DNA from 2 places in the Mesobacillus sp. AQ2 genome. Region 1 is predicted to be linked to the other one. Evidence: predicted binding sites of a transcription regulator. Region 1 holds the regulator's gene; the other holds the start of a gene.

What was found. The regulator Rex, encoded in region 1, represses fermentation and respiration genes when NADH is low (regulators of the CRP and FNR family bind a similar motif). The targets are predictions, from matches to a motif close to TTGTGAAATATTTCACAA.
Region 2: a site for Rex is predicted at 2,299-2,316, ahead of QNH36_RS02445 (DoxX family membrane protein). Genes of this name have one in related genera too.

What each region holds. Positions count from the first base shown of each region.
Region 1 covers NZ_CP126080.1:256,619-260,822, reverse strand. The annotation lists gene QNH36_RS01465 (GNAT family N-acetyltransferase) at 35-562, opposite strand; gene QNH36_RS01460 (CPBP family intramembrane glutamic endopeptidase) at 803-1,534, shown strand; gene QNH36_RS01455 (YdiK family protein) at 1,538-1,738, shown strand; gene QNH36_RS01450 (redox-sensing transcriptional repressor Rex) at 1,763-2,419, opposite strand; gene moaC (cyclic pyranopterin monophosphate synthase MoaC) at 2,445-2,939, opposite strand; gene QNH36_RS01440 (ABC-F family ATP-binding cassette domain-containing protein) at 3,120-4,204, shown strand, end outside.
Region 2 covers NZ_CP126080.1:480,896-485,099, forward strand. The annotation lists gene QNH36_RS02430 (DoxX family membrane protein) at 1-239, shown strand, start outside; gene QNH36_RS02435 (phosphotransferase) at 299-1,270, opposite strand; gene QNH36_RS02440 (YhcN/YlaJ family sporulation lipoprotein) at 1,382-2,080, opposite strand; gene QNH36_RS02445 (DoxX family membrane protein) at 2,391-2,906, shown strand; gene QNH36_RS02450 (hypothetical protein) at 3,749-3,991, shown strand; gene QNH36_RS02455 (GNAT family N-acetyltransferase) at 3,945-4,204, shown strand, end outside.

The DNA.
Region 1 (4,204 bases):
GTGTCGAATGCTGGTGAAATCTCTGCTGACCGCGTCATTTCCTGGTTTGGTAGAGGACGTGCTTCTTCAGCGGACTATCCTGATCCACTCTTGGGTGAAGAAATGTTTTAACAGGTTTCATGCCGATTTTTTTCATGACATTGACAGAGGGTTTATTGATTTCTGCTGTAAAACTGACGACCTCGCTAAAGCCCAGGTTCTTGAATCCATATTCCAAACAGGCCCTGGCACCTTCTGTTGCATAACCTTGGCCCCAGGCATTTTTCTTCAGCCTCCAGCCAATTTCGATGCACGGGGTAAAATCTGATTCGAATGTTGCCCTGTGAAACCCTATGAATCCAATGAACTCTTTTGTTCTCTTCTCTTCAACCGCATATAACCCAAAGCCGTATTCTTTGAACTCGGCAAGAATCACCTGATAAAATCTCTCAGTTTCTGCCGAGGATAAAACACGAGGAAAATAATTCATCACATCCGGGTCTGCATTCATTTTGCAAAAGTGCTCTAAATCTGCGCTTAACCAGTCGCGCAAAATCAGTCGGGATGTTTCCAAATAAACCATTTGGACCTCCAATCATTTTTAATTCACCTTAACAAGTATCTGGTAGTCAGGGAATACTAAGTTCGAACAACCAACTTTTTCATCCTGGCCCTACAATTTGAACTTTCAAATCATTTACTAGTAGAATATAGAGAGTGTATAGATAAGCAAAGCTATCCCCGTATTTTATTTTACAGGCCAGCATATTATTACGTAAAATTTCAGAACATACATTTCTGCATTATTAAGGAGTTTTTTCGATTGAAAAAAGAATACTGGTACGTCATTATTGCCTATATTGTTATGCAGCTTTCAAGCCTGGTCGGGGTCCCAATCATTGCTTTCATCGGTGCTGCGATGGGAAAAAGCCTTGATGAAATGCAAACCCTTGCGATTCCATACTGGCTTGTGATCAGCTTTTCACTGACTCTCCTGATCATCCTGCTGATTTTAAGGAAGGAAAGAACCATAAATGCTGATTTGCGTGAAGTTTCTTCGCCGGCAAGTTCGGCTGCCTGGGCTTTCGCCGGGGTATTCCTGGCCTTGTTCGCGCAGTCGATTGCAGGCAGCATCGAAAGCATGCTTGGAATTGAGATGGGCTCGGAGAATACTCAGGAAATCATCAAACTGATTGAAAGGTTTCCGGTTGTGATTCTCGTCAGCTCGATCATCGGTCCGATTTTGGAGGAAATCGTCTTCAGGAAGATTATTTTTGGCAGTCTGCACAGGAAAATGAACTTTTTCTTAGCAGCCTTGATCAGTTCCGTCATATTCGCACTGGCCCATATGGAGCCGGAGCATGTGATCCTATACTCTGCGATGGGCTTTACGTTTGCCTTCCTTTATGTAAAAACAAAGCGGATCATCGTGCCGATCATCGCCCATGTTACAATGAATACAATGGTTGTACTGCTTCAATCCGTATTCAGGGAAGACATTGAGAGAATGATAAAAGAAGCAGAGAAAATACAAAGCTTTATTGGGGGATTTTAAGTCATGAAGCAATCGCCTATGTTTTCAGGCATTGTCTACATCTTGTTAGGCAGCTTATTCACCTATTTCGCCATCCAAAATGTCAACGATACTGGCTGGGGATTTTTCAGTTATTTGCTCGTCCTGCTCGCAACGTTCGATTTCGGTTCCGGCATCAGAATGATCCTGTTCCATTTCAAACTGAAACAAATGGATAAAAAATAGCTCCTTCATCGAAGGAGCCATTTTTTATTCTTCAGAATCACTGTCTGTCGGATAATGCTTCAAGAAATAAATCAATGATTGCAATTCTACTGCCAGATCAATATGATGGATCCTGATTGAAGACGGTACATTCAGCCTCGCGGGCGTAAAATTCAGGATCCCCTTCACATTCGCCTGTACCAGTCTGTCCGTAATCGGCTGTGCTACCGCTGACGGCACGGTCAGGATCGCCACCTGGATGCCTTCCTCGACAACAACTTTATCGAGGTCATCCATGTGATAGACAGGCACATCGCCAATCTGCGTCCCAACCTTATCCAGGTCGACATCGAAGGCAATTTGAATTTTTGTATTATTGTTTTTGGAAAAATTATAATTCAAAAACGCCGTTCCTAAATTACCAACACCGATCAGCGCAACCTTCGTGAGTTCATCCTGGTCGAGCGTCTTTCGGAAAAAAGTCAGCAGGTAATTCACATTGTAGCCGTAACCCTTTTTACCCAAAGCCCCGAAATAGGAAAAGTCCCTTCTGATCGTAGCCGAATCCACTTTTACCGCTTCACTCAGTTCCGCGGACGATACCCTCTGCTTGCCTGAAGAATGCAAGTTCAATAAAAATCGGTAATACAGCGGCAAGCGTTTTGCAGTTGCCTGCGGAATCTTCATAGCATCATTCGTCATTCTCCATCCTCCACCTGTTCGTATTCTATTTTAACTTCTCATCTCTCTTAAAATCGCCGTTTTTCCCGCCAGTTTTCTCCACAAGATAGGTTTTGCCGATCACCATGCCTTTGTCAACGGCCTTGCACATATCATAAACAGTCAGCGCGCATGCAGATGCTGCTGTTAACGCTTCCATTTCTACCCCTGTATTCCCTTTTGTTTTAACTGCTGCAGCGATATTTAAAATATAATCATTTCCATTTTGCTCCCATTCAAACGAAAGGTCAATTCCTGTTAATGGAATCGGATGGCACATCGGAATGATTTCGGACGTCTTCTTGGCTGCCATGATGCCAGCAACCTGCGCGACTGCCAGGACATCACCTTTTTTCATCTTATTTTCAGTAATCCTTACATATATATCTTCATTAACGGTAATGCTTGAATGGGCGACTGCCGTACGGACCGTCTCAGGTTTTTCACTGACATCGACCATCTTCGCTCTTCCCTCTTCATTAAAATGCGTAAATTCTGCCATCTTCAAGCTCCTTTCAACCAAATAATACACTATTTTCACAAACTTGTGTGTGAACTTTGTTTCTATCTTCACATATAGAAGATGAAATTTTTCTGCCTTACCGCCTGTAGCAGGCCGCACATATTGCCGAGCCCATAGGATTGGGTTACACTATCCCTAAGGCATTAGAGGTGAAAAATAATGATTCTATTACAAGTCAATCAGCTATCAAAATATTTTGCGGCTGATCTTATTTTATCGAATATCAAGTTTGAAATACAGACCAATGATCGTGTTGCTCTTGTCGGCCGGAACGGGGCTGGGAAATCAACCCTCCTGAAAATCATTGCCGGCTATGAATCCCATGACGGCGGCGAGATCATCCGCCCGAAAGGAACATCAATCGGCTATCTTGCCCAGAATACCGGGCTGGAATCCGAGAAAAGTATTTGGGATGAAATGCTGGCCGTTTTTGATCATCTGCACAGCATGGAAAAAGACCTGCGCCGGCTTGAGGAAAAAATGTCTGATCCAAGCATCCTGTCGAACGAGTCCGAGTATGAAAGAGTATTGAAGGATTATGACGTTTTGCAGGTCCAGTTCAAAGAAAAAGGCGGCTATCAGTATGAAGCTGACATCCGCTCGGTCCTGCACGGCCTGAACTTCCAGTCTTTTGATTATTCCACAAAAATCTCCACTTTAAGCGGAGGACAGAAAACAAGGCTTGCGCTCGCCAAGCTGTTATTGACACGTCCAGATATTTTGATTCTTGACGAACCAACCAACCATCTGGACATTGACACACTTTCCTGGCTAGAGCAGTATCTACAGGGCTATGATGGTGCGATTCTGATTGTTTCACACGACCGTTATTTCCTTGATAAGGTTGTGAACCAAGTATACGAAATCTCCCGTCACCAGCTGACGAAGTTCCCGGGCAATTACAGCTTATATTTAGAACAAAAAGCAGCAAATTACGAGCGCGACCTGAAGTTATATGAAAAGCAGCAGGATGAAATCTCCAAGCTGCAGGATTTTATCCAGCGGAACCTTGCCAGGGCCTCGACAACGAAACGGGCCCAGAGCCGCCGGAAACAACTCGAGAAAATCGATCGGATGGACAGGCCGATGGGAGATGAAAAGTCAGCTTCCTTCAGCTTCCAGATCGAACGCCAGAGCGGGAATGACGTCCTGAAGGTAAATACACTTGCTGTCGGCTATCAGAATGAAGCCGTATCCGAAAATATCTCTTTTAACCTTTCGCGTGGCGACAGTACTGCACTTGT
Region 2 (4,204 bases), 220 kb from region 1:
GCCTTGGATTGCTGCTTGGAACACTGACAACTGCCGCAATGTTCTTCGGCCTAGTGATGAACTTCAGTTTCTTCTTAGCCGGAACTGTATCTCACAACCCAACTGACATCTTCTTCGGATTCATCATCCTGGCTGCTGGTTTCAACGCTGGTAAATATGGATTAGACCGCTGGGTTGTTCCATTCATCCGCAAAACAGTATTCAAACGCGGTGAAGATGGTGTCCGAAACGCAGCATAACCAGAGTTAACTCCCCCCATATTCATAAATCGTGCTGCCGGGAAATCCTGGCAGCATTTTTATATTCCTGAAAACAAGTCCTCCAGGCAATCCCAATTTTCCGCTATCCACACATTCTCTTCACTGAACCGTTTAAGGGGCGTGGAGTCTCCAGGCTTCTCAACCCGGACCCATTCAGCTTCTCTCCACCAGGTTAGTTTTATCGATTTTATCAGTTGTGCAAAAGGCAGGGGCTTGTACTTCCGATAACCTCTGACAAATGCCGAAACGCCATCCACGTTCATTCGATTTTCATCAACGCAGCATGACAAGATCGGCCGTGAAATATCAAAATCGGTATAGACAACATTCATCCGGTCAAAATCAAGAATTGAAGAAACCCCATTCTCGCTGAATAAAATATTATCCGCAAACAAGTCCCAATGTGCCCAGCCTTTATCACATTGAGTAAATAAGGATGTATCGTTTTCCGCGAGAATCCTTCTTTGTATCTCCAGATTTTGAAGGGTTTTGCTGCAATCAAGAGCAATGGCTTCTTCATATCTCTCATTCCAGTTTTCCAGCATTTCAGGTTTTGATAAAAGATCCCAATGAAGCGGTTCCCTGGCTATATTTTTCTCAAGCAGCACGTGCATCCTGCCAATGACCTTTCCCAGACTGTACATTTGATAGGAGTTAGCGCTGCCTGGAGGGAGGGTGAATCCCTTATTAAAACCCATGAGAACGAAGCGTTCGCCATTCTCCGTATTTAAGACGAAATTCCCTTTATAGGGAAAAAGCTTAGGACACGGCAGGCCCTCCTCGTACAACATGTTTTGAATCTGCAGTGCTTTTTCCAGGCCGGGAACCCTTTCCTCCGGATATCGCTGCTTGTTATATTGCTTTACAAATAAATCGCCGGCAGTTGTTTTGACCTGCCATTTTAAGTTTTTATATCCTAAATGGATTGGATTCCAGCTTTGAATTTCGATTCCAAACAAGCGTGTGACCGCTTCAAAGATCTCCTCTTTTATCTCAGTGTCAACTACCATGTTAATCTCCCTTAGTATAGATCTAAGATATATTTCGCGAGGAAAGGGAGAAATTCCTGTTTTTAATGGGCAGCAAAAAAAGCATAGGAAGCAAATCCTATGCTTTTGATTTTATCTTCTGAAGAGATCGTCCATCGAATTGCGGAAATCTTCGAACAGACCGTCCCTGTTTCTGTCGGTGCGGATATCATCGGCGAAGGTTCCCATTCTGTTATAAGCGGTGCGGTCAACAGAAACATAAACTCTGTCGATCCCTTTGTTAGTCTGGCGGACTCTTTGCTCAATCTGCTTTTCCAATAAAGTAACGTCCTCGCCATTATTGCCGACTGTTCCATTCATGTCATTGTCATTTCCATTGCCCAATATATTGGCACCATTATTGCCATCATTCCTGCGGTCTTTTCCAGCATCGCCCTGCCCGTCAATAATGCCATCATTCCCGGCTGAGCTTTCATCCTGGTCAACGCAGCCATTTTTGGCAAAAGTCCTTCCATTGCCATCCAGTGCATCATTGACCTGGGCATTTCCATAGTTGTCGAGGTTATTGTCCGCCAGTCTTACTCCAACATACGCATTGTTATCGGAGATGATGACCCGTGCATCATCAACCTCCGGCATCTGCTCAATTTGGCGTTCCGTACGGTCAGCAAGCTGAAGTCTGTTATCCTCGGTAGCTACAGGACCACGTCTAACCTGGTTGATTTCTACCTGCTGGTCACGATTGTTTTCGGCTGCATTATTATTCGCTCCGCATCCGGCCAGGCCCATTGTAAAAACTGCACATCCTGCAATGATGATTGATTTTTTCATCCAGATCACTCCTAGTTTGGTTTAGTCATCTTTATGATGTCTAAATTTTGGAGCGATATGCAGGGGGCAGAAAGGAAGTTTTGCTTCTTCCTGTAGTACGGAAGTTGGTTGAATTGCGGAAGAAAGATGATCAGCAATAGTCAAGAGAAGGCAGCCTTTTTAAAAATTGCCCTCTAAAAACGCCATTGTCACCATTCGTTCAAAAGATTTCAACGGAATTGTGAATTCATTCACAAAACACCCTATTTTCAAGATAAATTTGATATCTTATAAGTGTAATAATAATAATTAACTTATTGGAGTGAGGAACATGTTTGCTAAATGGTTAAGAGAAAACAATGTTGCTGCTGGTATATTGACTGTCATTAGGGTATGGCTTGGATACAACTGGATGACTGCTGGCTGGGGTAAATTAACAGGCCCTGGATTCGACGCTACTGGCTTTTTAAAAGGAGCTGTCGCAAACCCGGTTAAAGGTCCAGATGGAAATATGGTGTATGGCTGGTACGTGAACTTCCTTGAAAACTTCGCGATCCCGAATGTTGATATTTTCAATACAATCGTCCCGCTGGGGGAATTCCTTGTCGGACTTGGATTGCTGCTTGGAACACTGACAACTGCCGCGATGTTCTTTGGACTTGTGATGAACTTCAGCTTCTTCCTTGCCGGAACCGTATCTCACAACCCAACTGACATCTTCTTCGGGTTCATCATCCTGGCTGCTGGCTTCAACGCCGGTAAATACGGATTGGACCGCTGGGTTGTTCCATTCATCCGCAAAACTGTATTCAAACGCGGAGAAGCCGTCGAACGCAACGCTGCTTAACCTTTGTAAAATCCCCCTTTTAAATAGAAATGGCTGCCAGTATGACTGGGAGCCATTTTTTTATTTGTTGAAGGAGTATACGAGGTATTTATGATGGAATGTGACTATGGGTAGGGATTAGCCTCTTATTTGCCACATCATCTCTAATCCTAATGTCACTCCATAATTTTAGAAACAGAAGCTAAAGAGTCATATTGAACATACAAAGCAGGAATGTTTAGTAAGATAGTGTATTTATACATATGGACGGAATTAAAAAAACTGCTAATTTCTAGCAGTCAAAGATAATACGTTTAGGAGTAGTAGAATGTCCTGTTGAATAGCATTCCCTACTTGGTCATCGCTACAGTATTTTAACTCGTTCTGTAAACGTCCAAGTTCTCTTATAAATAGTAAGTGTTCATCCTTACTAAGCATAGTGTATTTACTCCTTTACATAGGAAAAGACACTATGTCTGTACAGGCTATCACTAATACATTGGATTTACAATCTTTATCTCTGGTTTCAATTAAGCTGCTCGTGAGTAAGAAGACAATATACAATACGTATTCATTTTCATTATTAATTTAGAGGGTGCTTTGTTGGACAAGGACTGTCATCTAAAGCCGGACCATTTGTTGTGCATCAAGATCATGGCGTATTAATGATAGTGCAAACTCTAATGTTCAAATGGCATAAATTCTTATGGCAACAATAACAGCATGCTAAAAATCATATGAGATTTAGCATGCTGTTTTTATTTTTTTCACTGTTTTAGACTGGTTTTTTAAAAAAATATTCTGGATGTTATTTTTACATGATGGTTTGTTAGAATTTTCTTGGGAGAAAGAGGTGTGAACCGGTGTTTAAGCGAATAAAATATACGACCAAACAGAAGAAGGATCAGTCTTTAGTCTATTTTACCCTATCAGGTTTTATGCTGTTGGGAATCATGGTGGCTGGGATCATGGAAGGGGTAGACCGCAGTATGGCGGTTCCGCTTGTTATCATGGTTACATCCTTTATTGTGGGGATTTTATACAGATGGGGTGCTGCTTGTGAGGAAAATCGGGAAACCGTGGATCAAATTAAAAGAGGGAATTGATGAAGATGATTATGAAATAGTCGGCCAACTCCAGGAGCGATGCATGGAACATGACCGTACTGCTTTGAAGCTCGAGCTTGATTATAAACTGGGCGTAGGCGGGAATGAAAAAGGCATTCAGGCAGTAAATGAATTCATGTACTTCGATGGGGAGAGACTGATTGGGTATATTGGCATTGGCAGCTTTGGCGGACCATGGGAAGTAAATGGGAT